Regions from separate parts of the Streptomyces sp. NPDC096324 genome, predicted to be linked through region 3. Evidence: predicted binding sites of a transcription regulator. Region 3 holds the regulator's gene; each other region holds the start of a gene.

What was found. Region 3 encodes HrcA, which represses chaperone genes, less so after heat shock. Its sites were predicted from a motif close to TTNGCACTCNGNNNNNCNGAGTGCNAA; they were not measured.
Region 1: groL (chaperonin GroEL) is a predicted target of HrcA. The motif match lies at 7,802-7,828, and genes of this name have one in related genera.
Region 2: groES (co-chaperone GroES) is a predicted target of HrcA. The motif match lies at 7,736-7,762, and genes of this name have one in related genera.

Annotation. Positions count from the first base shown of each region.
Region 1 covers NZ_JBIWFK010000007.1:189,996-199,881, reverse strand. The annotation lists gene ACIQ7M_RS20805 (MurR/RpiR family transcriptional regulator) at 1-6, shown strand, start outside; gene murQ (N-acetylmuramic acid 6-phosphate etherase) at 45-980, shown strand; gene ACIQ7M_RS20795 (PTS transporter subunit EIIC) at 997-2,532, shown strand; gene ACIQ7M_RS20790 (hypothetical protein) at 2,567-3,154, shown strand; gene ACIQ7M_RS20785 (hypothetical protein) at 3,197-3,403, opposite strand; gene ACIQ7M_RS20780 (helix-turn-helix domain-containing protein) at 3,526-4,365, shown strand; gene ACIQ7M_RS20775 (DUF397 domain-containing protein) at 4,349-4,552, shown strand; gene ACIQ7M_RS20770 (NADH:flavin oxidoreductase) at 4,633-5,754, opposite strand; gene groL (chaperonin GroEL) at 6,054-7,676, opposite strand; gene ACIQ7M_RS20760 (cold-shock protein) at 8,091-8,294, opposite strand; gene ACIQ7M_RS20755 (MoaD/ThiS family protein) at 8,736-9,011, opposite strand; gene thrC (threonine synthase) at 9,008-9,886, opposite strand, start outside.
Region 2 covers NZ_JBIWFK010000005.1:51,203-61,088, forward strand. The annotation lists gene ACIQ7M_RS14405 (LCP family protein) at 1-524, shown strand, start outside; gene ACIQ7M_RS14410 (YciI family protein) at 722-1,078, shown strand; gene ACIQ7M_RS14415 (RNA polymerase sigma factor) at 1,123-2,406, shown strand; gene ACIQ7M_RS14420 (cell wall-binding repeat-containing protein) at 2,559-4,580, shown strand; gene ACIQ7M_RS14425 (methyltransferase domain-containing protein) at 4,558-5,751, opposite strand; gene ACIQ7M_RS14430 (polysaccharide deacetylase family protein) at 5,843-6,820, shown strand; gene ACIQ7M_RS14435 (polysaccharide deacetylase family protein) at 6,841-7,593, shown strand; gene groES (co-chaperone GroES) at 7,907-8,215, shown strand; gene groL (chaperonin GroEL) at 8,367-9,886, shown strand, end outside.
Region 3 covers NZ_JBIWFK010000003.1:586,435-596,320, reverse strand. The annotation lists gene ACIQ7M_RS09950 (nitronate monooxygenase) at 1-809, opposite strand, end outside; gene dnaJ (molecular chaperone DnaJ) at 919-2,055, opposite strand; gene hrcA (heat-inducible transcriptional repressor HrcA) at 2,056-3,072, opposite strand; gene ACIQ7M_RS09935 (MBL fold metallo-hydrolase) at 3,249-3,971, shown strand; gene ACIQ7M_RS09930 (DUF3097 domain-containing protein) at 4,003-4,809, shown strand; gene hemW (radical SAM family heme chaperone HemW) at 4,961-6,199, opposite strand; gene ACIQ7M_RS09920 (SpoIIE family protein phosphatase) at 6,256-8,412, opposite strand; gene ACIQ7M_RS09915 (two-component system response regulator) at 8,707-9,300, shown strand; gene ACIQ7M_RS09910 (AMP-dependent synthetase/ligase) at 9,384-9,886, opposite strand, start outside.

The DNA of each region.
Region 1 (9,886 bases), on a different contig from region 3:
CGGTAGCCGCTCCGCACGACCTCATCGGAAAGAGCCGCCTCTCCATGACCTCCATGTCCAACCACGGCGATCTTCGAGCAGAGTTGGAGACGCTGACCACCGAGGCGTTCCGCCCCGAACTGTCGGAGATCGACCGGCTGCCCACGCTGGAGATCGCGCGGCTCATGAACGGCGAGGACACGACGGTGCCCGCGGCCGTCGCCACGCAGCTCCCACACATCGCCGCCGCGATCGACGGCATCGCGGAGCGCATGTCCCGCGGCGGCCGGCTCGTCTACGCGGGCGCCGGCACCGCGGGCCGCCTCGGCATCCTGGACGCCTCCGAGTGCCCGCCCACGTTCAACACCGATCCCTCCCGGGTCGTCGGGCTGATCGCGGGCGGCCCCGACGCCGTGATCACCTCGATCGAGGGCGCCGAGGACTCGCGGGAACTCGCGGCGGCCGACCTGGACGCGCTCGCCCTGACGGCCGACGACACCGTGGTCGGCGTCTCCGCCTCGGGCCGCACCCCGTACGCCGTCGGCGCGGTCGAGCACGCCCGCAAACAGGGCGCGCTCACGATCGGCCTGTCCTGCAACGCGGACAGCGCGCTCGCCTCCGCCGCGGATCACGGCATCGAGGTCGTGGTCGGCCCCGAACTGCTCACGGGCTCGACCCGGCTGAAGTCCGGCACCGCGCAGAAGCTCGTCCTGAACATGCTCTCGACGATCACGATGATCCGGCTCGGCAAGACGTACGGGAACCTGATGGTCGACGTTCGGGCCTCGAACGAGAAGCTGCGGGCCCGCTCCCGACGCATCGTCGAACTCGCCACCGGGGCCTCCGACGAGGAGATCGAGCGCGCGCTCGCCGCCACTGACGGCGAGGTGAAGAACGCCATCCTGACCATCCTCGGCGGACTCGACGGGCCCACCGCCGCCCGCCTTCTGGAGGAGTCGGGGGGCCATCTGCGCGCCGCGCTGGCGGCTTCGGCCGGCTGACCAGCACGCTCGGGGAGTGAGCACCCCCGACTCCACCACAGCAGCGGCGATCCTCCCCCTCGTGGGCGGTCCCGCGAACGTCCTCACCGTCGCCCACTGCATGACCCGGCTCCGGCTGGGTCTGCGGGACCCCGGTCTGGTGGACGGGCCGGGCCTGCGGGCCCTGCCCGCCGTCCTCGGCCTCGTCGCGGACGACGGCTCGTACCAGATCGTCCTGGGCCCCGGCACGGCCGCCCGGGTGACCCCCGCGTTCGAGGCCCTGCTGACGAACGCCCCGCACGGCACGGAACCGGTGCCCACCGCCGGACCGGCCGCCCCGGACGCCACCGGACCCACGACCACCTCGACCACCTCGACGACCGCGGACCTGCTCGCCCTGCGCGGCGCCGAGCTGAGGGCCGCCCGCTCCCGCCGCAACGCCACCCCGCTCAAGCTGTTCCTGCGGCGGATCGCGGACGTCTTCGTGCCGCTGATCCCGGCCCTGATCGGCTGCGGGGTGATCGCCGGCCTCAACGGCCTGCTGATCAACCTCGGCGTGCTGAGGGACCTCACCCCCGCGCTGACCGCCATCGCCTCCGGGTTCATGGCGCTGATCGCCGTCTTCGTGGGCCACAACACGGCCAAGGTGTTCGGCGGCACCCCGGTCCTCGGCGGCGCGGTGGCCGCCGTCGTCGTGTACGCGGGGGTCGCCAAGGTGACCGTCCTCGGTGTGACGCTCGCCCCCGGCCAGGGCGGTGTCCTGGGCGCCCTGGCCGCGGCCCTGCTCGGGACGTACGTGGAGAAGTGGTGCCGCCGCTGGGTCCCGCCCACCCTGGACGTCCTGGTCACCCCCACCCTGACCGTGCTGCTCACCGGCCTGGTGACCCTGTACGCGCTGATGTACGCGGCCGGTGAGCTCTCCGCCGCCATCGGCACCGCCGCCGCCTGGCTGCTCTCCACCACCGGCGCCCTCGCCGGGCTCGTCCTCGGCGCCCTGTTCCTCCCCCTGGTGATGCTCGGCCTGCACCAGGCCCTCATCCCCATCCACACCACGCTCATCGAGCAGCAGGGCTACACCGTCCTGCTGCCCGTGCTCGCCATGGCGGGCGCGGGCCAGGTCGGCGCCGCCCTCGCGGTGTACGTCCGGCTGCGCCACGACACCTCGCTGCGCACGACGATCAGATCGGCGCTCCCGGCCGGTCTCCTCGGCGTCGGCGAACCCCTGATCTACGGAGTCTCCCTTCCCCTCGGCCGGCCCTTCGTCACGGCCTGCGCGGGCGGAGCGGCGGGCGGCGCGTTCATCGGCTTCTTCTCGATGCTGGGCGACCACGTCGGCTCGACCGCCATCGGCCCCTCAGGGCTGGCCCTGTTCCCGCTGCTGTCCGGCAACCGGGGCCTCGCCGTCACCGCGGCCATCTACGCGGGCGGTCTGCTGACGGGGTACGTGGTCGGTTTCGCGGCCACCTACTTCTTCGGCCTCGGCGGCATCCGCGACAACGGTCTCGACGGCGGGCTCGACAGCGGCCTCGACGGCCGGTCACCGGCCCGGCGGGCGGAGCAGGCCGCCGTGTAGCCGTGCTGTCGGTGGCGCGTGCGAGGCTGGGGGCATGAACCACGCACAGCTGACCGCCCTGGGCCGTGCTCTGCGGCTGCTCGGAGAGCACGGCGACGCCTTGAACGCCGACACCCCCGACGCCAAGCTGCACGAGGTCAAGGCGGACCTGAAGCGGGCCCTGGACCTGCTGGACGAGACGGTGACGACGGCCAAGCCGACCACCCGCTGCTCCGAGCACCCGAACGGCCCGGTGGACGAGAGTGCCCCGGACCGCTGTCTGCTCTGCGAGACCCGCCGCCGCACCGCCCGCCGCACCGAGGTCAACGACGCGTACACGCACGGCCGGGCGCCCGCCCCGGACGAGCTGCCCGACCGCACGATGTCCCGCTACGGCGTGCGCGGCGACCGCCCCCAGCCCCAGCAGCGCTGGCTCCCGGAGGTCTGGAACGGCCAGACGTGGCTCCTGTGCGGCACCCCCCGCCGCGACCGCCAGGAAGCCGAGCGCTTCCTCGCCGCCGAGCGCCGGGCCCCCCGCCCCGGCATGGCCTACCGCCTCGTCCACGAGTTCACCGACTACGAGGTGCTGCGGATCTGGGGCACCCCGGTCAAGGTCGACATCGAGCCCATGGGGAATCTCTAGGCAAGCCGGGGCCCGAGAGCGGGCCCCGTGCCCGGCACCGGGTCAGGGCAGCCGCCCCTCCGCGTTGAGCCGCCGCACCCGGGCCCGCAGCACCTCGCCCGGCGGAGCCTCCCCGAGGGCCTCGGGCGGACAGTCCCACTCGATCCCCCCGCCGGGCGGCCGCAGTTGTACGAGACCGCCCTCGCGCCCCATCACCTGCCCGAGCCGTCCGTCCCGCACGTCGATCGCGTACTCCTCGCCGGACGTCATCTCCATACCCACCGATCCCTCCACGCTGAGTGTTCCCTTTCACCACCCAGCGTGACCGGCATGCCCGTAGCCTGGCCAGAGTCGGCGCTCCAACAACCCCACCTGTTGGACGGGAAGTCGCCATGCCCCACCCCAAGGACCTCGACCCCTCCTCCTCCCCGCGCGCCATGATCGGCGCGGAGCTGCGGCACGCCCGCGAGAACGCCGGCCTCAGCCAGTCCGAACTGGGCGAACCGCTCTTCGTCAGCGGTTCGTTCATCGGCCAACTGGAGTCGGGGACACGGCGGTTGCAGCTCGAATACGCCGTCCGGATAGACGAGATCCTCGGAACCAGGGGCTTCTTCGAGCGCAATTGCAGGGCCCTGGCCAGGTCGAAGTACCCGGACCACTTCGTCGAAGCGGCGGAGGCGGAGGCCTTGGCGGCGGCGATCAGGGAGTATGCGCCGGCGCTCGTCCCCGGCCTGTTGCAGACACGGGGGTATGCCCAGGCGATGTTCCGGCGGGGTCTCCCGACGGCAACAGTGCAGGCCATCGATGACTTGGTCGCGGCCCGGCTGGACCGTGCACGCCTGCTCGACGATCCAACAAAGCCGTTGTTGTGGGCGATCCTTGACGAGGCTGTACTGCGCCGAAGGGTCGGGACGTGGCCGGTCATGGCCGAGGCCTTACGTCACATTGCCACCCTGGCCGAGGAGCACAGGGTCATCGTGCAAGTGCTGCCCTTCGCAGCAGGAGCCCACATGGCCATGGAGGGCTCCCTCAAGCTGATGACCTTCGACGGCGCAGCACCTCTTGCTTACCTGCAAGGTCTGGGAACAGGCCGACTGGAAGACGACCCGGCCACTGTCGCCCACCACGACCTGACCTTCCATCTCCTTGCGGCCAGCGCACTCTCACCGCACGAATCACTGGCTCTGGTCCACTCGGTGGCAGAGGATTACGCGCATGAGCGACAGCCCTGAGTACGCCCTGAGCAAGGCCACTTGGCACAAGTCCAGCTACAGCGGAGCAAGCGGCGGCGACTGCCTGGAAGTCGCCCTCGGCGTGAGCCACCCCGACCTCGTCCCGGTCCGGGACTCCAAGAACCCCGGCCCGGTGATCGCCTTCGGTGCCGCAGCCTGGGGTGCCTTCGTCGCGCACCTCGGCTGACCGGAAGAGCGCAAAAAGGGACGGCACCCGCGTACAGCGGGCGCCGTCCCTCCCCCGTTCCCCCCGTTTCCGGGAAGCTGTCAGCTCAGCGAGCCCAGCGCCGCCGCGTCGTACGGCGCGAGCTCGTCGAAGCGGCCGGCCAGGACCTTCGCGGCCCACTCCGGGTCCTGGAGGAGCGCGCGGCCGACGGCCACCAGGTCGAACTCGTCGCGCTCCATGCGGTCGAGGAGGTCGTCGATGCCCTTGACCGGCGAGCCCTCGCCCACGAAGGCCTTGATGAAGTCGCCGTCCAGCCCGACCGAGCCGACGGTGATGGTGGGCTTGCCCGTCAGCTTCTTCGTCCAGCCGGCGAGGTTGAGGTCGGAGCCGTCGAACTCGGGCACCCAGTAGCGGCGCGTGGAGGCGTGGAAGGAGTCCACTCCGGCCGCGGCGAGCGGGGCGAGGATCGCCTCCAGCTCCTCCGGGGTCTCCGCGAGCCGGGCGTCGTACGCCTGCTGCTTCCACTGCGAGTAGCGGAAGATGACGGGGAACTCGGGCGAGACGGCCGCGCGCACCGCGGCGACGATCTCCGCCGAGAACTTCGTACGGGCCACCGGGTCGCCGCCGTAGGCGTCCTCGCGCCGGTTGGTGCCCGCCCAGTGGAACTGGTCGAGCAGGTAGCCGTGGGCGCCGTGGAGTTCGACACCGTCGAAGCCGATGCGCTCGGCGTCGGCGGCAGCCGTGGCGAACGCCTCGATGACGTCGTCGAGGTCCTGCTGGGTCATGCTCTTGCCGGTGACCTCGGCACCCTCCTTGTAGAGGCCGGAGGGGCCGACCGGCGGGGCGTCGGTGAAGGGCGGCTCGCCGGTCTTGCGGACCATGCCTATGTGCCAGAGCTGCGGGACGATCGTGCCGCCCGCCGTGTGCACGGCGTCGGCGACGTTCGCCCATCCGGCGAGCTGGTCCTCGCCGTGGAAGCGCGGCACCGCGTCGCTCTGTCCGGCCGAGTCGTGGCCGACGTAGGTGCCCTCGGTGACGATCAGGCCGACGCCCGCGGCGGCACGGCGGGAGTAGTAGCCGACCACGTCCTCTCCCGGTACGCCGCCCGGCGAGAACATCCGGGTCATCGGGGCCATGGCGATCCGGTTCGGGACGGTCAGGCCGTTGATGGAGACGGGACGGGACAGGATCTCGGCTGCGCGGGACGCGGCGTCAGCGGTCACGTGGGGGCTCCTAGGAGAGGTGGTCGGTATGACGTCGAGTGGTCTGCGATACAGGAGATTCCGTGCGGTATGTGCACATGCATCAACTGCTCGTCAGCGTCAACCTCCGCACCGGGCGGGGCATTCCGCCGCCCCCGGACTCATTCCTGTGATCCGGGCCACGTCACGGGGCCGCCCCGCCCCCGCGAGACGTCGCGGGAGACGTCGGGGCCGGGCCGGGAAACGCCCGAGGGCGGCACCCTCCCTCGCGGGAAGGTGCCGCCCTCGGAACGTCAGGACGGTTGATCGACCGGGGTCGATCAGAAGTCCATGTCACCGCCCGGCATGCCGCCCGGAGCGGCCGCGGAGGCCTTCTCCGGCTTGTCGGCGATGACGGCCTCGGTGGTCAGGAACAGCGCGGCGATGGAGGCGGCGTTCTGCAGAGCGGAACGCGTCACCTTCGCCGGGTCGATGATGCCTTCGGCGATCATGTCGACGTACTCACCGGTCGCGGCGTTCAGGCCGTGGCCGACGGGAAGGTTGCGCACCTTCTCGACGATGACGCCACCCTCGAGGCCACCGTTGACGGCGATCTGCTTGAGCGGGGCCTCCAGGGCCAGACGGACGGCGTTGGCGCCGGTCGCCTCGTCACCGGTGAGCTCGAGCTTCTCGAAGACCGAGGAAGCCTGGAGCAGGGCCACGCCACCACCGGCGACGATGCCCTCCTCGACGGCCGCCTTCGCGTTGCGAACGGCGTCCTCGATGCGGTGCTTGCGCTCCTTGAGCTCGACCTCGGTGGCGGCACCGGCCTTGATGACGGCCACGCCGCCGGCCAGCTTCGCCAGACGCTCCTGGAGCTTCTCGCGGTCGTAGTCCGAGTCCGAGTTCTCGATCTCGGCACGGATCTGGTTCACACGGCCGGCGACCTGGTCGGCAGAGCCGGAGCCGTCGACGATCGTGGTCTCGTCCTTGGTGATGACGACCTTGCGGGCACGGCCCAGCAGGTCCAGACCCGCGTTCTCCAGCTTGAGGCCGACCTCCTCGGAGATGACCTCGCCGCCCGTGAGGATGGCGATGTCGCCGAGCATGGCCTTGCGGCGGTCACCGAAGCCCGGGGCCTTGACGGCGACGGACTTGAAGGTGCCACGGATCTTGTTGACGACCAGGGTCGACAGGGCCTCGCCCTCGACGTCCTCGGCGATGATCAGCAGCGGCTTGCCGCCCTGCATGACCTTCTCGAGGAGCGGGAGCAGGTCCTTCACGTTCGCGATCTTGGAGTTCGCGATCAGGATGTACGGGTCGTCGAGGACGGCCTCCATACGCTCCATGTCGGTGGCGAAGTACGCCGAGATGTAGCCCTTGTCGAAGCGCATACCCTCGGTGAGCTCCAGCTCCAGACCGAAGGTCTGGGACTCCTCGACGGTGATGACGCCTTCCTTACCGACCTTGTCCATCGCCTCGGCGATGAGCTCGCCGATCTGGGTGTCGGCGGCGGAGATGGAGGCCGTGGAAGCGATCTGCTCCTTGGTCTCGACATCCTTCGCCTGCTCCAGCAGGGCACCGGAGACGGCCTCGACGGCCTTCTCGATACCGCGCTTGAGAGCCATCGGGTTGGCGCCGGCGGCGACGTTGCGCAGACCCTCGCGCACGAGCGCCTGGGCCAGCACGGTCGCCGTGGTCGTACCGTCGCCGGCGACGTCGTCCGTCTTCTTGGCGACTTCCTTGACCAGCTCGGCGCCGATCTTCTCGTACGGGTCCTCGAGCTCGATCTCCTTGGCGATGGAGACACCATCGTTGGTGATCGTGGGGGCGCCCCACTTCTTCTCGAGAACGACGTTGCGACCCTTGGGGCCGAGCGTCACCTTGACGGCGTCCGCGAGCTGGTTCATGCCGCGCTCGAGGCCGCGCCGTGCCTCCTCGTCGAACGCGATGATCTTGGCCATGTGAAGTGGTCCTCCCGGACGGGGTGGATTGCTCCGGATCGCGCCCGCGCCCGCGACGGACGGCCCTCGTGCCCTGTGGTTCCTTGCCCCACAGGCCCGCGAGCCTCGCCGGCCCGATCCAAGTTCTGTCACTCTCACTGGGAGAGTGCTAACGCCAATGATTAGCACTCGACCCCGTCGAGTGCAAGGTGCGCTCGCGAAAGCGAGCTCATCGAGGGGTGGCGGTCGGGCGACGGGCGGGCGCGAGCGCCTCTCACGAAAACAGCCCCCCGACCCAGTCCCCGCACGGGTCCACACCGGGGCGCGCGGGCGTACGCGGGGCGGGAGGCCGACCGAGGACGCACGAGGGGCCCGCACCCCTGGTGGGATGCGGGCCCCTCGTGCGTGAGTGAGTCGGTGGTCGTTCGCGCCCGATCAAACGGCGAGTTTGACCATGTCCGCCTGCGGACCCTTCTGGCCCTGCGAGATCTCGAACTCCACTCGCTGACCCTCTTCAAGGGTGCGGTAGCCGTCCATCTGAATCGCGCTGTAGTGCACGAAGACGTCCGCACCACCGTCGACCGCGATGAAGCCGTACCCCTTCTCCGCGTTGAACCACTTGACGGTGCCCTGAGCCATGCCTAACTCCCCTATTACTGGCCCTTGCACAGATCCGCACTTCGCGGATCCGGGTCAGACCTCACCCCCCAACGGTTGGGGGTGTGCGCCGGAACGCGTCGACCGCGGCTGAATGTATCTGTCCAACTGCCCTCTGCAACAGGTCAATCGGACGAGAATTCTGGGCATGGCCGATCAATGATATGCGGAGAATGTGCAAGGATTCAGGGCAAGTCGGGCCCCGCAAATGCCATAAAATGCCCAAAAAGGTGAGTCACTTTGGCTACTTCTTGTCGCCCGGAGAACGGTCACTCATATGCGCCCGGCATGAAACCAACATCAAAATTGAAGCGACTTCCCCAACTCTAGCGCGTTCAACCCTACAGAATTGCCCCCTCCGCTTGTCTCACGGAGGGGGCAATTCTGTGAACGCAATGTGTTCGGCATTACCGAGGGTAACGATCAGCCTCCGGCGACGGCCGGAATGATCGAAACGCCGACACCGTCCGGAGTCGCCGTCTCCAGTCCCTGCTCGAAGCGCACGTCGTCGTCGTTGACGTACACGTTGACGAAGCGGCGCAGCTTGCCCTGGTCGTCCAGGACGCGCGCGGCGATGCCCGTGTGGTTCTTCTCCAGGTCGCTGATGACCTCGGCGAGGGTCGCGCCCTCGGCCGTCACCTCGGCGGCGCCACCGGTGTAGGTGCGCAGGATGGTGGGGATGCGGACGTTGACGCTCATGATGCGAGGCCAGCCTCTCGGAAGGAGTCGAGGTTCGGGCGGATGGTCGCGGTCAGCCCGGTGTCGGAGGCCACCGCGTCCAGGGTCTTGAGGCCGTCGCCGGTGTTCAGCACGACCGTGGTGAGGGCCGGGTCCAGGAGGCCGTTCTCGATCAGCTTGCGGGTGACACCGACGGTCACACCGCCCGCCGTCTCCGCGAAGATGCCCTCGGTGCGCGCGAGCAGCTTGATCGCGTCCACGATCTGCTCGTCGTTCACGTCCTCCACCGCACCGCCGGTACGCCGGGCGATGTCGAGCACGTACGGGCCGTCCGCCGGGTTCCCGATGGCGAGCGACTTGGCGATGGTGTCCGGCTTCTGCGGCCGTACGACGTCGTGGCCGGCCTTGTAGGCGACGGACACCGGGGAGCAGCCCTCGGCCTGGGCGCCGAAGATCTTGTACGGCTTGTCCTCGACGAGGCCGAGCTTGATCAGCTCCTGGAGCCCCTTGTCGATCTTCGTGAGCTGGGAGCCGGAGGCGATCGGCACGACGAGCTGGTCGGGGAGCTTCCAGCCGAGCTGCTCGCAGATCTCGTACGCCAGGGTCTTGGAGCCCTCGGCGTAGTAGGGCCGCAGGTTGACGTTGACGAAGCCCCAGCCCTCGCCGGCCGGGTCCCCGATCAGCTCGGAGCAGAAACGGTTCACGTCGTCGTAGTTGCCCTCGATGCCGACGAGCTCGCCGCCGTAGACCGCGGCCATGACGACCTTGCCCTGCTCCAGGTCGTGCGGGATGAACACGCAGGAACGGAAGCCGGCACGGGCCGCCGCGGCGCCCACCGCTCCGGCGAGGTTGCCGGTGGAGGAGCAGGAGAGGGTGGTGAATCCGAAGGCGCGGGC
Region 2 (9,886 bases), on a different contig from region 3:
TCGAGTCGATCACGAACGTCCGGATGGACCACTACATCGAGATCGACTTCGCGGGCTTCGCGAAACTGGTGAACGCCCTCGGCGGGGTCACCGTCACCACCGAGCAGGACATCGACGACGACAAGAGCCATCTGCACCTCGACGCCGGCACCCATCACTTGAGCGGCGAGCAGGCCCTCGCCCTGGCCCGCACCCGGCACGGCATAGGCGACGGCAGCGACCTCGGCCGGATAGGCCTCCAGCAGAAGCTGGTCAAGGCCCTGCTGGAGCAGATGGCCGGCACCGACCTGCTCACCGACCCCGCCAAGCTCTACCAGGTCGCCGACGCGGTCACCTCCAGCCTGACCACGGACACCGGCCTCGACTCCCTCAAGGAGCTGATGAACCTGGGCCGGAGCCTGAAGGGCCTGTCCTCGGACGACGTGCGGACGGTGATGATGCCGGTCGCCACGGCTCCGTCCGACCCCAACCGGGTGGTGGCCCGGGAACCGGCCGCCGAGGAGCTGTGGACGTCGCTGCGCTGAGCGGCCCGGCGCGAGGGGGTCGGCCGCGAGGTGAGGAGCCGCCGTACGACCTGCGGAAACGTGGATGAGCGGGGCCCCGGAAAATACTTCCGGAGAATTCTCGGGGCGTGTGTCGATTCGGGTTCCCCCCGTTCGACGCACAGGTGAGAGGCAGGGAGAAGCCCCGCCTCCGCGTACCACCGATACGAGGAGTCACCATGCCCCGCTACCTCTCCCTGGTCCAGATCGACGAGCGCACCGCGCCCGCCGAAGGCCCGAGCCCCGAACTGATGCAGCGGATGGGCGAGCTCATCGAGGAGATCACCAAGGCCGGCGTCATGCTCCAGACCGAGGGCCTGACGCCCAGCGCGCAGGGCAAGCGCGTCCACTACTCGGGCGGCGAGCTGTCCGTCACCGACGGGCCCTTCACCGAGTCCAAGGAGGTCGTCGGCGGTTACGCGATCATGCAGTGCAAGGACATGGCCGAGGCGCTGGAGTGGACCAAGCGGTTCCTGAAGGTGCACGAGGAGCACTGGACGGTCACCTGCGAGGTGCGGGAGATCGCCGAGGGCTGAGTGCTCCTTGGCCGGACGCCGCCGTGGGTGTCTCATGGTGGGTTGTGGAACAGCAGCCCGCACCGGCACCCGCCGGCGGTGTCGACACCGCCGTCGAGACCATCTTCCGTATCGAGTCGCCCCGCATCATCGCGGGCGTGGCCCGGATCGTCCGTGACCTCGGCATCGCCGAGGAACTCGCGCAGGACGCCCTGGTCGCCGCGCTGGAGCAGTGGCCGCGCGACGGGGTGCCGGACAACCCGGGTGCCTGGCTGACGGCCACCGCCAAGCACCGGGCGATCGACCTCGTACGCCGCCGGGAGCGCTACGCGCGCAAGCTGGAGGAGGTCGGGCGGGACCTCTCGCTGTCCGCGCCGCACCACCTCGACGAACCCTCCGACCCGGACGACATCGACGACGACCTGCTGCGCCTGGTCTTCACCGCCTGCCATCCCGTCCTGTCCGCCGAGGCCCGCATCGCGCTCACCCTGCGGCTCCTCGGCGGGCTGACGACGTCCGAGATCGCACGCGCCTTCCTCGTCCCGGAGGCGACGGTCGCCCAGCGGATCGTGCGGGCCAAGCGGACGCTGGCGACCAAGGGGGTGGCCTTCGAGGTCCCGTACGGGCCCGAGCGCGAAGCCCGGCTCGGGTCCGTGCTGGAGGTCATCTACCTCGTCTTCAACGAGGGGTACGCGGCCACGGCGGGCGACGACCTGCTCCGCCCCGCGCTGTGCGAGGACGCGCTGCGGCTGGCCCGGGTGCTCGCCGAGCTGATGCCCAAGGAGAGCGAGGTGCACGGCCTCGCGGCCCTGCTGGAACTCCAGGAGTCCCGGGCGGCCGCGCGTACCGGGCCCGGCGGCGAACCCGTTTTGCTCAGGGACCAGCGGCGCCGACGCTGGAACCGCATGCTGATCCGCCGGGGCTTCACCGCTCTGGGCCGCGCGAACGCCGTCGCCACCGGCAGCCCCGGGCCGTACGCGCTCCAGGCCGCCATCGCCGCCTGCCACGCGCAGGCCTACGCCTACGAGGACACGGACTGGTCCCGGATCGCCACCCTGTACGGCCTGCTGGCGGCCCGCTCCCCGTCCCCCGTGATCGAGCTGAACCGTGCCGTGGCCGTCTCGATGGCCGAGGGCCCGGAGCCCGCGCTCGCCATCGTCGACGCCCTCACCGGAGAACCCGCCCTGCGCGACTACCACTTGCTGCCGAGCGTGCGGGGGGACCTGCTCGCCCGGCTCGGACGTCCGCGCGAGGCGCGCGCGGAGTTCGAGCGGGCGGCTTCGCTGGCGCGGAACGGACGGGAGCGGGAACTGCTGGAGGCACGGGCGCGTGACCTGCGGATTTCGTGAAGTTCCCGTCCGGTGACTCCGTTCCCAAGGTGATCCGAGAGGGCTTACAGTGGCGCCGCCGCCGTACACGGGAATGACGCTCTGCGTTCATCCCGTAGGCCCCTGCGAGGTGGTCCGGCGGCCCATCGCACCTACCTGTGGGGGGTACACCCTTGAAAATCTTCGCGCGCCACAGACTCGTGGCGCTCACCGCGGCGACGGCCCTGGCCGCGGGCACGGCCATCGCCCTGGCACCGGGGGCGTCGGCCGATGTCACCGGGTGGCCGGCGGCGGACGGCAGGATCGCGGTCTCCAACGACGGCATCATGTCGGTGGACGTCGACGGCAACGGCGAGAAGCGTGTCTCGAACGGCTCCGACGACCAGACGCCCGCGTGGTCGCCCGACGGCAGCCGCGTGGTCTTCGAGTCGGCCGGAGGGCTGGGGACCGTCGGCCTCACCGGCCTCAGTGTGACGACGGTCTACTCGTCGGCGTCGGGCAGCTCGGCCTCCCACCCCACGTACTGGACCTACGGCCGCAGAATCGTCTTCTCCGCGGCCAAGAAGCTCTACTCGGTCCCGGCCGGCGGCGGCACCCCGGTCCGGCTGCTGGCCACCGGCGGCTGCGACCTCGTGCCGAGCGGCGACGCGACCGGAACGCTGCTGGCCTTCCAGCGCAACGGGAGCGGCTGCACCACGACCACGCCGTCGGTCATGGTCTACAACGCCTCCACCAAGACGGAGACCAAGATCGCCGGGGGCGGCTCGCCCGCCATCTCGCCCGACGGCACGAAGGTCGCCTTCATCCGCACCGTCGGCGGTCACCGCCAGCTCTTCTCGATCAACACCGACGGCACCGGCGAGCGCCGCCTGACCGATGACGCCGGTGACTACGACAGCCCCTCCTGGGCGCCCGCGAGCGACCGGCTCGTCGTGCACTTCGACCGGCCCACCAGTGGTGGCCGCCAGGAGAGCAATGTCGTCATGACGATCACGGCGGACACGGTGACGGAGGGTCGGCCCTTCCCTTGGGGAGGCCGTTCTCCCGCCTGGCAGCCGCTGCGCAAGAACACCGTCGCCCGGGTCTGGGGCGCCGACGTCAACGGCAGCAACATCGCCGCGTCCCGCTGGACCTGGAACACGGTCGGCACGAGCGAGCCGGGGCTGATGAACGCCTCGTCCGCCGTGCTGGTCTCCCAGGACAGCCAGTCGTACGCGCTGACCGCCCCCGCCCTCGCGGGCAAGAAGCACGGGCCGGTCCTGCTGACCCCGCGCACCTCGATCTCGACGTCCGTGCAGAAAGAGCTCAAGCGGACCCTCAAGCCGGGTGCGAGCGTCTACCTCGTCGGCGGCACGTCGATCCTGAGCAGCGCCGTCTCGACGAAGGTCACCGCGCTCGGCTTCGTCCCGAAGCGGCTGGCGGGCACCTCCCGCTACTCCACCTCGGTGGCCGTCGCGAAGTCGATCACCAGCGCGCCGGAGTACGTCTTCATCGCGACCGGTACCGACTACCACTCGGCCCTCGCCGCCGCGTCGGCCGCGGGCGCGGAGGGGACGAGCGGCAAGGCGGTCGTCGTCCTCAACGACGGCAACACGCTGACCTCGTCCGTGAAGTCGTACCTCAACAGCCTCGACCCCCGCGACACCTCCATGATCCCGGTCGGCGCCTCGGCGAAGTACGCGCTCACGCACACGCCGTTCTCGCACTGGCCGTCGACCTTCACGTACTACCCGGTCACGGCGAGCACCAACGCCGGCACCGCGGCCGCCCTCGCGCGGTTCTGGTGGAGCGCGCCGGGCAGTGTGGCCCTGGCCTCCACCGACAGCTGGCGCGGGGGCACCTCGGCCGCGGCGGCGATGAACGTCTTCGGCCCGCTGCTGTGGACGGACGTCACCACCCTCACCGCCGACACCAAGGCCTACCTGCTCAAGGGCGCCGCGAACATCAACGGCATCGGCGCCTTCGGCGGCACCGGCTCGGTGTCGACGGCCGCGCTGAGCTCCGCCGGCACGGCGATCAGCGCGAGCGGCAGCCAGTGGACGTACGCGCCCTACTACAACGGCGTCGCGCCGATGGCGAGTTCGTCCTCCGTCGCCGGGCCGTCCGCGGGCGCCTCGGCGGTGCGGACGGGCGCGGCACCGCGGCCCGTCACCGCGCCGGACCTCGGTCCGCTCAGCACCCGCCACCAGCAGTAGGCGGCTTGGCGGGCGCCCCCACCAGCATGGTCGGGGCGCCCGCCACCCGGGTCAGGAACACCGTCGCCGAGTGCGGGCCCCGCGGCTTCACCTTGCGGCGCAGTTCCTCCGGCTCGACGGCCGACCCGCGCTTCTTGACGGTCAGCACACCGACCTCCCGCTCCCGTAGCAGCGCCTTCAACTTCTTCACATTGAAGGGGAGTTGATCGGTGATCTCGTACGCTGAGGCGTACGGGGTCGGGCGCAGGGCGTCCGCCGTGACGTAGGCGATCGTCTCGTCGATCAGCCCGCCGTCCAGTTCCTCGGCCACCTCGGCGACCAGATGCGCGCGGATGGCGGCGCCGTCCGGCTCGTACAGATAGCGCCCGACCGCCCTGACCGCCGGATCCGGCAGGCCGCGGCCGCGCAGTTCGCGCGGGCCCGGCAGCAGGGTGGCCCGCACCAGGCCGGGCTCGGTGCCGAACCAGAGCACCGCCTCCTTCACGTCCCCGCCGTCCGAGATCCACTCGGCCTCCGCCTCGGCGGGGACCGCCTCGTGCGGGATGCCGGGGGCGATCTTCAGTGCGGCGACGCGTGCGCGCAGGGCCGCTCCGACCGCCCAGGACAGCGGCGGCGAGTAGGCCTCGGGGTCGAAGATCCGGCCCCGGCCGCCCCGGCGCGCCGGGTCCACGAAGACGGCGTCGTACGCCGCGGTGTCCACCTCGGTGACGTCGCTCTCGCGCACCTCGATCAGGTCCGCGAGTCCGAGCGCGTCGGCGTTCGCGCGGGCGGCGGCGGCCGTCAGCGGATCGCGGTCGACGGCCAGCACACGGATTCCGGCGCGGGCCAGCGCGATGGCATCACCGCCGATGCCGCAGCACAGGTCGGCGACGGAACGGACCCCCAGCGCGCGCAGCCGCTCGGCGCGGTGCACGGCCACGCTCGTCCGGGTGGACTGCTCGACCCCGTTCGGGGTGAAGAACATCCGTCCGGCGTCCTCGGCCCCGAACTTCGCCGCCGCCCGCTGCCGCAGCCGTGCCTGGCCGAGGGCCGCCGAGACCAGTTCGGCGGGGTGCTCGCGGCGCAGCCGGGTGGCGACGGCCAGTTCCTGTGCCGGTTCCGTGGCGCGGACCTCGTCGAGCAGGGCGCGGCCCTCGGCGGTGAGGAGAGGGGCGAAGGAGACGTCGTTCACCCGGCCATTGTGGGCCAGTCGGTGGACGGTGTGCTTCCCGCGGCGGTGTCGGGGCCCTCGCGGGGGCGGTGAGCTGGGAGGATCCGGCTCCATGCGACCCGTACGACAAAATGAAAAAACCGGCGCAAACGGGGCTGGTGCGCGCTGGGGAGTCGGCGTGCTCGCCCTCGCCCTCCTCGCGTCCGGCTGCGCCGGGACCGGCGCAGCCCCGGCCTCCGGAGCCGGAGGTGCGGGTGGAGGCGCAAGGGGAGGCGGAGTCGCCGAACCGGCCCACGCGCCACGGGTCGCGCTGCCGGACGGCCCCGCGGCCGCCCTCGCCGCATACGCCTCCCGGCTCCGGGCGGCACAGGCCCGGCGCGCCGCCGTCGCCAGGCGCTGGGGCGTGGCGGCGGTGCCCCTGACGCCCCCGGCACCGCCCGCCAGGAAGCCGGTCATCGAGGCCCGCGAGGGGTTCGAGGTGGACGACCAGGAGGAACTGGGGCTGCCGCCGGTCTTCACCACCGTCCCCACCAAGGACAAGGTCGTCTTCCTCACCGTCGACGACGGCGCCGAGAAGGACCCCGCGTTCCTGCGGATGACGAGCGACCTGAAGATCCCGTACACCGCCTTCCTCAGCGACTTCCTCGTCAAGGACGACTACGGCTACTTCCGGAAGATGCGCGACCGTGGCATCACGCTCAACAACCACACGCTGCATCACCCCTACCTCCCCGCACTCTCCTACGCCCGGCAGAAGCGTGAGATCTGCGGCATGCAGGACGTGATGGAGAAGGAGTTCGGCAGGCGCCCGACCGTCTTCCGCCCGCCGTACGGCAACTACGACCAGGACACCCTGCGCGCCGCCAGGTCCTGCGGCATCGAGTACGCGCCCCTCTGGAACGAGGAGGTCTTCGCCGACCACTGGGAGTACCGCGAGGAGGACCAGGACCTGCACCCCGGCGACATCGTCCTCACCCACTTCCAGGGCCGCGAGGAGTGGAAGGGCACCATGCCCGACATGCTCCGCCGCTTCCTGAAGACGGTCACCGCCAAGGGGTACGCGGTCGCACGCCTGGAGGACTACCTGTGAGGCTGCGGGTACGGATGCCGGTGAGGGTCCGGGGCCCGGTCGTCGGGCTGCTCGTGGCGGCACTGCTCAGCGGCTGCGCGCAGTCCGTCGACCCCATCGAACGGCTCGGCAAGAAGGCCGCCCAGCGGGTACGCCCGACGGAGTCGGCCTACCGCCGCTGGGGCCTGGCCAGCCCGCTCGCGCCGGCGCCGGACGTGACCGTCAGGACCACCGCGCGCGCCGCGGACACGGGACTGCCGCCCGTCGTGACCCAGGTGCGCACCCGCGACAAGGTGGTCTTCCTGACGTACGACGACGGGGCCGAGCGCGACCCGCGGTTCGCCGACATGGTCCGCGAACTGCGCCTGCCGGTCAGCATGTTCCTCACGGACCGGGTCGCCGGCCCCGGGTACGGGCGTCTCGCCCGGCTCCGCTCGGTGGGCGCGAGCCTCCAGAACCACACCGTCGACCACGCCACCCTGCGCGGTCTGCCCTACGCCGGCCAGCGCGCCGAGATCTGCGGGCAGCAGGAGAAGCTCGCGCGGCGCTTCGGCGTCCGGCCCCGGCTGCTGCGGCCCCCGTACGGGAGGTACGACGACACCACCCTGCGCGCCGCCGCCGACTGCGGGGTCGCCGCGATCGTCCTCGGCAGGACGGCCGACGCGCACCGGCTCCGGCCGGGCGACATCCTCTCGGGCCCCGGCGAACCCGGTCTCACGGACGCCACGCTCCGGTTGCTCCGCAGGATCCAGCGCGAGGGCTTCACCGTGGCGCGGCTGGAGAACTACCTCTAGGGGCACCGGCGGCAGCGGCTCTCGGCTTTCGGGAGCGCCGGGTGGCGGACCGGCTTCACGGGCTCGCGCCGGAGAGCCGCCTCCGGAGTGCGTCCGTTCGGTGCGGTCCTGCACCTTCTGGCCCACGCCACGCCGGACGCCTTTGGCACTCCGCTTGACCGAGTGCTAATCACAGTCATAGTCTCAGTGCTGGCACTCCCCCCTGGAGAGTGCCAACAGCGACGGGCAGATCCGGCACCCGCGACGACGGATCGACCTGGTCGCCACCTCAGACAGTTAACCCCGTGAGATCTCCGAAGGGGGAGGTCGGATCGTGACGACCACCAGCTCCAAGGTTGCCATCAAGCCGCTCGAGGACCGCATTGTGGTCCAGCCGCTCGACGCCGAGCAGACCACGGCCTCCGGCCTGGTCATCCCGGACACCGCCAAGGAGAAGCCCCAGGAGGGCGTCGTCCTGGCCGTGGGCCCGGGCCGCATCGAGGACGGCAAGCGTGTCGAGCTCGACGTCGCCGTCGGCGACATCGTTCTCTACAGCAAGTACGGCGGCACCGAGGTGAAGTACAACGGCGAGGAGTACCTCGTCCTCTCGGCTCGCGACGTGCTCGCGATCATCGAGAAGTAATTCACCTGGTAAGGGAGTTCGGGGCTAGTCCCCGGGCAACCCCGCACCAAGCATTGCAGTGAACTGCGCCCCTGGCACCCGCGAGCATTCCAGCCGGGCGCCGGGGGCGCGGTTCGTTCTCCACATTTTCCGAGAGGGCTGAACCGCTTCCATGGCGAAGATCCTGAAGTTCGACGAAGACGCCCGTCGCGCCCTTGAGCGCGGCGTCAACAAGCTTGCCGACACGGTGAAGGTGACGATCGGCCCCAAGGGCCGCAACGTCGTCATCGACAAGAAGTTCGGCGCTCCCACCATCACCAACGACGGTGTGACCATCGCCCGCGAGGTCGAGGTCGAGGACCCGTTCGAGAACCTCGGCGCGCAGCTCGTGAAGGAGGTGGCGACCAAGACCAACGACATCGCGGGTGACGGTACGACCACCGCCACCGTGCTCGCCCAGGCGCTCGTGCGCGAGGGCCTGCGCAACGTCGCCGCCGGCGCGTCGCCCGCCCTCCTGAAGAAGGGCATCGACGCCGCGGTCAAGGCCGTCTCCGAGGAGCTCCTCGCGACGGCCCGCCCGATCGACGACAAGTCCGACATCGCCGCCGTGGCCGGGCTCTCCGCCCAGGACAGCCAGGTCGGCGAGCTCATCGCCGAGGCGATGGACAAGGTCGGCAAGGACGGTGTCATCACCGTCGAGGAGTCCAACACCTTCGGTCTGGAGCTCGACTTCACCGAGGGCATGGCCTTCGACAAGGGCTACCTGTCCCCCTACATGGTGTCCGACCAGGAGCGTATGGAGGCCGTCCTCGACGACCCGTACATCCTCATCCACCAGGGCAAGATCAGCTCCATCCAGGACCTGCTGCCGCTGCTGGAGAAGGTCATCCAGTCGAACGCCTCCAAGCCGCTGCTGATCATCGCCGAGGACGTCGAGGGCGAGGCCCTGTCGACCCTGGTCGTGAACAAGATCCGCGGCACGTTCAACGCCGTCGCCGTGAAAGCCCCCGGCTTCGGTGACCGCCGCAAGGCCATGCTCGGCGACATCGCCACCCTCACCGGTGGTCAGGTCATCGCCGAAGAGGTCGGCCTCAAGCTCGACCAGGTCGGCCTGGACGTGCTCGGCAGCGCCCGCCGCGTGACCGTCACCAAGGACGACACCACGATCGTCGACGGTGCCGGCAGCAGCGACGAGGTCGTCGGCCGCGTCAACCAGATCAAGGCCGAGATCGAGAACACCGACTCCGACTGGGACCGCGAGAAGCTCCAGGAGCGCCTCGCGAAGCTGGCCGGCGGCGTGTGCGTGATCAAGGTCGGCGCCGCCACCGAGGTGGAGCTGAAGGAGAAGAAGCACCGTCTGGAGGACGCCATCTCCGCGACCCGCGCCGCGGTCGAGGAGGGCATCGTCTCCGGTGGTGGCTCCGCGCTCGTCCACGCCGTCAAGGTCCTCGAGGGCAACCTCGGCAAGACCGGCGACGAGGCCACGGGTGTCGCGGTCGTGCGCCGCGCCGCCGTCGAGCCGCTGCGCTGGATCGCCGAGAACTCCGGCCTCGAGGGTTACGTCATCACCTCGAAGGTCGCCGAGCTCGACAAGGGCCAGGGCTTCAACGCCGCCACCGGCGAGTACGGCGACCTGGTCAAGGCCGGCGTCATCGACCCGGTGAAGGTCACCCGCTCCGCCCTGGAGAACGC
Region 3 (9,886 bases):
AAGGCGCGCGTGAGCTCCGTCCGTACGTAGAGGGGGTCGGTCAGCGCCTGCTTGTGGACGGCGCTCGCGCCGGACTCGGGGGTGGCGAGGAAGGCGGTGCCGAGCTGGGCCGCGTCCGCGCCCGCGGCGAGGACGGCGGCGATCTGGCTGCCGCGCATGATGCCGCCGGCCGCGACGACCGGGATCCCCACCCTCTCGCGGACCTGCGCGACCAGCGTGAGCAGGCCGACGCCCGTGCCGTCCGTCTCGGGGTTGTCCCGGTGGGTGCCCTGGTGTCCGCCGGCCTCGATGCCCTGCACGACGACCACGTCGGCGCCGGCCCGCTCCACACCGAGGGCTTCCTCGGCCGTGGTGGCGGTGACCAGCGTGAGGGTGCCGGCGCGCCGCAGCGACTCGAGCACCTCCGGCTTCGGGACGCCGAAGTGGAAGGAGACCGCCGCCACCGGGTTGTCGAGGAGGACGGCGAGTTTGGCGTCGTAGCCGTCGTCCCGGCCGCCGTCCGGGTCCCCGAGCTCGGTCTCGTACCAGGCGGCCTCGCCGGCGAGCTGGTGCGCGTACACCTCGACCGCGGCGGCGTCCGCGTGCTCGGGCTGCGGGAGGAACAGGTTGACGCCGAAGGGACGGCCGGTCAGCCCGCGCAGCTGCTTGATCTCCTGGTACATGCCGTCGGCGGTCTTGTACCCCGCCGCGAGGAAGCCGAGCCCGCCGGCCTCGGACACGGCGGCCGCGAGCTGCGGGACGGAGACTCCGCCCGCCATGGGGGCCTGCACGATCGGGTGAGGGAAGAGATCGGTCAGCGCGGTGGACATGACGGCATGTTGTCACGTCCCCCGGACAAGTCCGAATCCGGTCGCCCGGCCGGATACGGCCTCCGACGTGGAGGGCACGGGGCGCTTCGGGCCCCGTGCCCCACTTGGATCAGCGGCCGTTGAAGGCGTCCTTCAGCCGGGAGAAGAGCCCCTGCTGACCGGGCTGGAACTGACCGGTGGGCCGCTCCTCGCCACGCATCTGCGCCAGCTCGCGCAGCACCCGCTCCATCTCCGGGTCGAGCTTGGTCGGCGTCATGACCTCGACGTGCACGATGAGGTCGCCGCGGCCGCCGCCCCGCAGGTGCGTGACACCCCGGCCGTGCAGCGGGATCGACTGGCCGGACTGCGTGCCCGGGCGGATGTCGACCTCCTCCATGCCGTCGAGCGTCTCCAGCGGCACCTTGGTGCCGAGGGCCGCCGCGGTCATCGGAAGCGTGACCGTGCAGTGCAGGTCGTCGCCGCGTCGCTGGAACATCGAGTGCGGCAGTTCGTGGATCTCCACGTACAGGTCGCCGGCGGGACCGCCGCCGGGGCCGACCTCGCCCTCGCCCGCGAGCTGGATGCGGGTGCCGTTGTCCACACCGGCCGGGATCTTGACCGTGAGGGTGCGGCGGGAGCGGACCCGGCCGTCGCCCGCGCACTCGTGGCACGGGGTCGGGACGACGGTGCCGAAGCCCTGGCACTGCGGACACGGCCGCGAGGTCATGACCTGGCCCAGGAAGGACCGCGTCACCTGGGACACCTCGCCACGGCCGCGGCACATGTCACAGGTCTGCGCCGCGGTGCCGGGGGCCGCGCCCTCGCCGTTGCAGGTGCCGCAGACGACGGCCGTGTCGACCTGGATGTCCTTCGTGGTGCCGAAGGCCGCCTCGTCGAGCTCGATCTCCAGCCGGATCATGGCGTCCTGGCCCCGGCGGGTGCGCGAGCGCGGTCCGCGCTGCGACGCCGTGCCGAAGAACGCGTCCATGATGTCCGAGAAGTTCCCGAAGCCGCCCTGGCCGAAGCCACCGGCGCCACCGCCGCCCTGCTGGGACAGCGGGTCGCCGCCGAGGTCGTAGACCTGCTTCTTCTGCGGGTCCGACAACACCTCGTACGCGGCGTTGATCTCTTTGAACCGCTCCTGCGTCTTCGGATCGGGATTGACGTCCGGGTGCAGCTCGCGAGCGAGCCTCCGGAACGCCTTCTTGATCTCGTCCTGGGACGCGTCGCGGCGCACGCCGAGTACGGCGTAGTAGTCCGTGGCCACTTAAGACTCCGCCAGGATCTGTCCGACGTACCGTGCCACCGCTCGTACCGCTCCCATCGTTCCCGGGTAATCCATGCGGGTCGGGCCGACCACGCCGAGTTTGGCTACTGCCTCGCCGCCCGAACCGTAGCCGACGGAGACCACGGACGTGGAGTTGAGTCCCTCATACGCGTTCTCGTGCCCGATTCGCACGGTCATGCTCGAATCCCCGGCCTCTCCAAGCAACTTGAGGAGCACGACCTGCTCCTCCAGTGCTTCGAGCACCGGCCGGATGGTGAGAGGGAAGTCATGTCCGAATCGCGTGAGATTGGCGGTACCGCCGATCATCAGGCGCTCCTCGGTCTCCTCGACGAGTGTCTCCAGCAGGGTGGAGAGCACCGTCGAGACCGTACCCCGGTCCTCCGCCTCGAAGGCTTCCGGGAGGTCCTGGACGAGCTGCGGGACGTCCGCGAAGGGACGCCCCGCGACCCGGCTGTTGAGCCGGGCCCGCAGGTCCGCCAGCGACGTCTCACCGAACGGCGCCGGACAGTTGATCATGCGCTGTTCGACCCGGCCGGTGTCCGTGATCAGCACGAGCATCACCCGCGCGGGAGCCATCGACAGCAGCTCCACGTGGCGCACGGTCGAACGGGTCAGCGAGGGGTACTGCACGACGGCCACCTGCCGGGTGAGCTGCGCGAGCAGCCGCACGGTCCGGCCGACGACGTCGTCCAGGTCGACGGCGCCGTCCAGGAAGTTCTGGATGGCGCGGCGCTCGGGCGCGGTCATCGGCTTGACGCCCGCGAGCTTGTCGACGAAGAGGCGGTACCCCTTGTCCGTGGGGATGCGCCCGGCGCTGGTGTGCGGCTGGGCGATGTACCCCTCGTCCTCCAGGACCGCCATGTCGTTGCGGACGGTCGCCGGCGAGACGCCGAGACGGTGCCGCTCGGTGAGCGCCTTGGAACCGACCGGCTCCTCGGTGCCCACGTAGTCCTGGACGATGGCGCGCAGCACCTCGAGCCTGCGTTCACTGAGCATCGCGCACCTCCAGAAGTCGACTCGATGGTCTTCGTGGCCTTCGTGGCATTCGCCTGGCACTCAGCGCACGCGAGTGCCAACGTTCCCCGGCCCAGTGTACGGCGGTGAGGCACGCCCCGGGCAAGGGCGGGCCTGCGAGGTCGTGCACGGCACCCGGTCACCGTTAGCGTCGCCGCATGAGGCTGACTTGGGAAGAGCTCGGGTGGGAAAGGGTGGCGCCCCGGGTGGGGCGACGGCGGCTTCCGGACTGGGACTGCACGGCGGGGCTCGTCGTCGGCGAGGAGGCGGTGCTGATGATCGACGCCGGGTCGAGCCTCGCGGAGGGCGCCGCGCTGCGCGCCGATGCGCGGGTCCTGACCGGCGCGCGTGTGACCCATATCGCGCTCACCCACCCGCATTTCGACCACGTTTTCGGCGCGGCCGCCTTCGCGGGCGTGGAGATCCTCGCCGCCGACGGCTCGTCGGAGGTGTACGGACGCGGCCGCGAGGAGCTGTGCGCGGACGCGGTGCGCAACGGTCTCGACCCGCGGTCCGCGGAGGAGGCGGCCGACACCCTCGTACGGCCCCACCGCTTCGTCCGGGACACCTGGGACCTGGATCTCGGCGGCGTCGGGGTCCGGCTGGTCCGGACGGGCGAGGGCCACACCGCCCACGACCTCGTGGCCGTCGTGCCGGGCGACCCGGCGGTGGTGTTCTGCGGCGACCTGGTCGAGGAGTCGGGCGAGCCGCAGGCGGGCCCCGACGCCGTACCGTCGCGCTGGCCGGCGGCTCTGGACCGGCTGCTCGCGCTGGGCGGCGAGGAGGCGCTGTACGTCCCCGGGCACGGGGCGGTGGTGGACGCCGCGTTCGTACGGTCCCAACGGGACGCCCTGGCCGCGCGTTTCGGCGTGTCGCGGTGAGCGTCGCCGGGCTTCTCCTATCGTCATCCGAATGCGCCAGTACTCTCCGGACCTGACCCCGCCGTGGAAGAAGTCCCCGCCCGTGCCCGAGGTCCCGGCGGACCCGGGTCTGGTCGTCGAGGAGCCCGGCACCGGCTTCTGCGGCGCGGTGATCCGCTGCGAGGCGGGCACGGTGACCCTGGAGGACCGCTTCGGCAAGCACCGGGTGTTCCCGCTGGAACCGCGTGGCTTCCTGCTGGAGGGCAGGGTGGTGACCCTGGTCCGCCCCACGGCCTCCGCGCCGGTGCGCCCCAGTCGTACGGCGTCCGGCTCGGTGGCGGTCCCCGGCGCCCGCGCCCGGGTCGCGCGCGCCGGGCGCATCTACGTCGAGGGCCGTCACGACGCCGAACTGGTCGAGCGGGTCTGGGGTGACGATCTGCGCGTCGAGGGCGTGGTCGTGGAGTACCTGGAGGGTGTCGACGACCTCCCGGCGGTCGTCGACGCGTTCTCCCCGGGCCCGGACGCCCGGCTCGGCGTCCTCGTGGACCACCTGGTCCCGGGTTCGAAGGAGTCCCGGATCGCGGAGGCGGTCACGAGCGAGCACGCCCTGGTGCTCGGCCACCCGTACATCGACGTCTGGGAGGCCGTGAAGCCGTCCTCCGTCGGCATCCCGTCCTGGCCCCGGGTCCCGCGCGGCCAGGACTGGAAGACGGGCGTGTGCCGGGCCCTGGGCTGGCCGGAGAACACCGGCGCGGCCTGGCAGCACATCCTGTCCCGGGTCCACTCCTACAAGGACCTGGAACCGGCCCTGCTGGGCCGGGTGGAGGAACTGATCGACTTCGTCACGGCCCCGGAGTGACGGACCGGTGGCCGGTGACCCGTGTGCGGCGGCCGGTTCTCGGGGCCCGGCAGCCGGGTCCCCGGGTCCGGCGGTGATGACCCGGGCCCGACGGCGGTGATGCGGGCCCGACGGCGGTCAGCGGTGCCCTCCGGGGCAGGGTCCCCGCCGTTCAGTCCACCAGGTCCCGGACCACGGCGTCCGCGAGGAGGCGGCCGCGGAGGGTGAGGACGGCGCGGCCCGCGTCGTACGGGCCGGCTTCGAGGAGGCCTTCGGACAGGGCGCGGCGGGAGGCCGCGAGGCCGTCGGGGCGGAGCAGGGAGAGCGGGCAGCCCTCGCGCAGCCGCAGTTCGAGGAGGATCCGCTCGACCCGGCGGTCCTCGCCGGAGAGGAGCTCACGGCCGGCCCCCGGGGAGCGGCCCTCGGCCAGTGCCGCCGCGTAGGCGCCCGGATGTTTCACGTTCCACCAGCGAACACCGCCGACGTGGCTGTGCGCGCCGGGACCCGCGCCCCACCAGTCGGCGCCCCGCCAGTACAGCTCGTTGTGCAGACAGCGGCTGTCCGACGAGCCGGCGGTGGCCCAGTTCGACACCTCGTACCACTCGAAGCCCGCCGCCGACATCACCTCGTCCGCGATGAGATAGCGGTCCGCGTGCACGTCGTCGTCCGTCATGGGGACCTCGCCGCGGCGGATGCGGCGCGCGAGCTGCGTGCCCTCCTCGACGATCAGCGCGTACGCGGAGATGTGGTCGGGTCCCGCGCCGAGGGCCGCTTCGAGCGACGCCCGCCAGTCGTCGTCCGACTCCCCCGGCGTGCCGTAGATCAGGTCCAGGTTCACATGTGCGAAGCCGGCCGCGCGGGCCTCGGCGACACAGGCCTCGGGGCGGCCCGGGGTGTGGGTGCGGTCGAGCACCTTCAGGACGTGCTGCCGGGCGCTCTGCATGCCGAAGGAGATCCGGTTGAAGCCCCCGGCGCGCAGGGTCGCGAGGTACTCGGGATCCACCGACTCGGGGTTCGCCTCCGTCGTGATCTCGGCGTCGTCCGCGAGGCCGAACTCGTCCCGGATCGCGCCCAGCATCCGTACGAGGTCGTCGGCGGCCAGCAGCGTGGGCGTGCCGCCTCCGACGAAGACCGTGCGGACCGGGCGGGGGTCGTCGCCGAGGACCTTGCGGGCGAGCCGGATCTCGTCGGTCAGGGTGTCCGCGTAGTTGTCGCGGGAGGCGAGCACCCCGCCGCTGCCCCGCAGCTCGGTCGCCGTGTAGGTGTTGAAGTCGCAGTAGCCGCAGCGGGTCGCGCAGTACGGAACGTGGAGGTAGAACCCGAGGGGCCGCTCGGCGGCCCCGGCCAGGGCGTGCGCGGGCAGCGCCCCGTCGTCGGGGACGGGCTCACCGTCGGGAAGTGCGGAAGGCATGCGTTCCATTGTCCAGCACGCCCGGGGTGGACGCGTCCGGTGCGCCGCGGGCCCCGCTACTCGGCCTGTAACACCAGCAGGGCCATGTCGTCCTCGGGCGGGCGGGGGCCGAAGGCGTGGACCAGCGCGCGGATCCGCTCCGCGATCATCTCGGCGTTCAGGCCCGCGCAGCCCGCGAGGGCGTGCGCGAGACCGTCCTCGTCGTCGAACTGACGGGACCCGTCGCGCCGCTCCGTCACCCCGTCGGTGACGCACAGGAGCGTGTCCCCGGGGTACAGCTCGAAGGACTCCGCGGTGTACTCGGGGTCCTCGAAGACGCCGAGCAGGGTCTGTGGCCGGGCCATCTCCCGTACGTCGCCGTCGGGACCCAGCAGCAGCGGCAGCGGATGGCCCGCCGAGGCCAGGGTGCAGCGCACTCCGCCCTCGAAGGGGACCAGCTCGCCGTAGAGCATGGACAGGAAGCGCGTCTGCGGGCCGAGGTCGGTGCCGAGCCCGGGTCCGCCCGCGGCCACGAGCGCTCGGGCGGCCGCGTCCGCCGCCTCCGTCGCGTCGTCGAGGAGGAGCTGGTTGAGACGGTCGAGGACGTCCGCGACGTCGTAGCCCTCACGGGCGAGGAGCCGCAGCCAGGGCCGGGCCAGGCCGATCACGACGGCGGCCTCGGGCCCCTTGCCCTGGACGTCGCCGACCGCGAAGCACCAGCGCCCGTCGCCCGCCGGGAACACGTCGTAGAAGTCACCGCTCGGCCCGCCCTTGTCGAGCGGTTCGTAGACGAGGGCGCTGCGCACCCCGGGGATCTCGGCGACCGCGCCCGGCAGCAGCCCGCGCTGGAGGACCCGGCTGATGGTGGCCTGGCGCGCGTACTGGCGGGCCGCGCCGATGGCCAGGGCGATACGGCGGCTGAGGTCCTCGACGAGCCCGGTGACCTCGTCGGGGAAGTCGGGCGGTCCGGCCCGGCCGATGACCAGTGTGCCCAGCGGGCGGCCGCCCGCGATCAGCCGGTACGCGAGCGCCGCCCCGCTAGCCCCGCGGGCGCCCAGCGCTCCGCCGGGCCAGGGCACCGGGACGGCCCGCGAGCGCACCGCGTCGGGCAGCCGCGGCGGGTCCTTCTCCAGAGCCTGGCGCAGGCCCTCGATCAGGTTCTCGCTGCCGTGCCAGACCCGGGCGAGGCGGGGACCGAGGGCCAGGCCGAGCCCGCCCGCCCGGTCGGTGGCCTCGTCCTCCAGCCATACGGCGCACCAGTCGGCGAGGCGCGGGACGAGGAGCTGACCGGCCAGCGCGGCGACCAGGTCCTCGTCGAGCTGTCCCGCGAGCAGGTCCGAGGCCTCGGCGAGGAAGGAGAGGGCGCCCCGGTCGAGCCAGTCGTGGGCCCGCGCGGTGCCCGGATCCGCCCCCGGGGCGGACACGGCGTGAAACGGTTCGCCGCCGGCACCCGGCCCGTACCCCGGGACCAGCCCCTCGGCGTACCCGGTGGCCCCGACCCCGGTCGGCTCCGGACCGTCCGCCGCACCGGTGAGACCGTCGGCTCCGGCGAACCCGCCCGGTCCGGCGAACCCGTCGGGGAGCGCACGCGCGAGCCCGCCCACGAGTCCCTCGGCGTCCGTGAATCCGCCCGGTCCTGGGAGACCGCCCACGTCGTCGAAGCGCCCCGGCCGGCGCAGGTCGTCGGCGTCCGTGAAGACGCCCGCCCCGGGCGGGGCCCCGGCGGTCCCGTCGGCCAGCAGCCTCGACCACACCGTCTTGACGCCCGGACGGTAGGTGATCCCCCAGGCCTCGGAGAGCGCGGAGACGAGGCGCAGGCCCCGCCCGTACTCCGGTGTCCCGTACGGCGGTTCGGCGCTGTCCTCCCGTATGGCGCGCGAGGGGTGCCGGTCGGAGACCTCGACGACCAGCGGGCCGGGCGGGCCGTCGGCCGGGCACTCCAGGCGGCACAGCAGCTCGACGTCGGTGCCCGCGTGCACGACGGCATTGGTGACCAGCTCGCTGACCACCACGGACGCGTCGTCCGTGAGCCGGTCGTCGATGATCTCGGCTCCGGGCAGGGCCAGTTCGGCCCAGCTCAGGAGCGTGTCACGGAGGAACCGGCGCGCGGCGGCGGGAGCGAGCGGGGTACCCGGCAGCGATGTACGTGACACGACGTCCCGGCCGGTGGGGTGGTGCGCGAGCACGTCCGGTGCGCACGCCGTGGACTCCCGTTGCGTCGGAATGGCCCCCACTGTGCGGCTCCCTGGGCAGTTCGGACGAAGACACCTCGGTCGATGCGGCCAGGGTGACAGACTGGCGGCGCTCATAAGCGCCGAGTCACCGAAGTAGGCCGTCATGAGTGAGAACAGTGGTATGGATGTGCTCGAAGACGGACAGAATCGAGCATCCGACCCGCGTTCACCGCGCGTCACGACGACGACGGCGCGGGACGGCGACTTCGGCGCGGCGCCCGGGGCAGGTCGTGGACCGGCCGCCGGACCCGCGGGGCACCGAGAAAACCACGGACCGAGTGAGGCACCGTCATCATGAGCGCCGAGACGACGACCGACGAGGGCGCGAGCATCCTCCTCGTCGACGACATGGAGGACAACCTGGTCGCGCTGGAGGCCGTCCTGCGCTCCCTCAACGAGCCGCTGGTGCGCGCGCGTTCGGGCGAGGAGGCGGTGAAGGCGCTGACGCGGCAGCGGTTCGCGGTCGTCCTGCTCGACATCCGCATGCCGGGCATGGACGGATTCGAGACGGCCGCGAACATCAAGCGGCTCGACCGGACCAAGGACGTGCCCATCATCTTCCTGACGGGCACCGACGCCGACGCGGGCTACGCCTTCCGCGGCTACGCGACGGGCGCCGCCGACTATCTGACGAAACCGTTCGACCCGTGGGTCCTGCGCGCCAAGGTCAGCGTCTTCCTCGACCTGCACCGCAAGAACCGCCAACTGGAGTGTCTGCTCGCCCGCGAGCAGGACCAGTTCGACGAACTCGCCGCCCGCCTGGGGCGGATGGACACGGACCTGGCGGCGGGCACCGCCCCCGACGTGCCCGGACTCCGCGACCAGATACGGCGGATGGACGAACTGCTGGGCAGGATGCGGCGGAGGCGGGACGGACAGGACGGATAGGAGAGAACACCCCGGCTTCCGGCCCCGCGGACGGGGACGGAAACCGGGGTGCCCGGGCCGGAAGCCGGGGTGCCGGGGGCCGGTTACGCCTCGCGGGAGCCCGCGTACATCTCGTCGATCAGGTGCTTGTACGCCTTCTCGACGACCGGGCGCTTCAGCTTGAGGCTCGGAGTGATCTCGCCGTGCTCGACGTCCAGGTCACGGGGCAGCAGACGGAACTTCTTGATGGTCTGCCAGCGCTGAAGGCCCGCGTTGAGCTCCTTCACGTACCCCTCGACCAGGGCGACGGTGGCGGGCGCCGCGACGACCTCGGCGTACGACTTGCCCTCCAGACCGTTGTCCTTGGCCCAGTCGAGGATGGACGGCTCGTCGAGGGAGATGAGCGCGGTGCAGAAGTTCCGGTCGGCGCCGTGCACGAGGATGTTGGAGACGTACGGACAGACGGCCTTGAACTGGCCCTCGACCTCGGCGGGCGCGATGTACTTGCCGCCCGAGGTCTTGATGAGGTCCTTCTTGCGGTCGGTGATCCGCAGATAGCCGTCCGCGGACAGCTCGCCGATGTCGCCGGTGTGGAACCAGCCGTCCG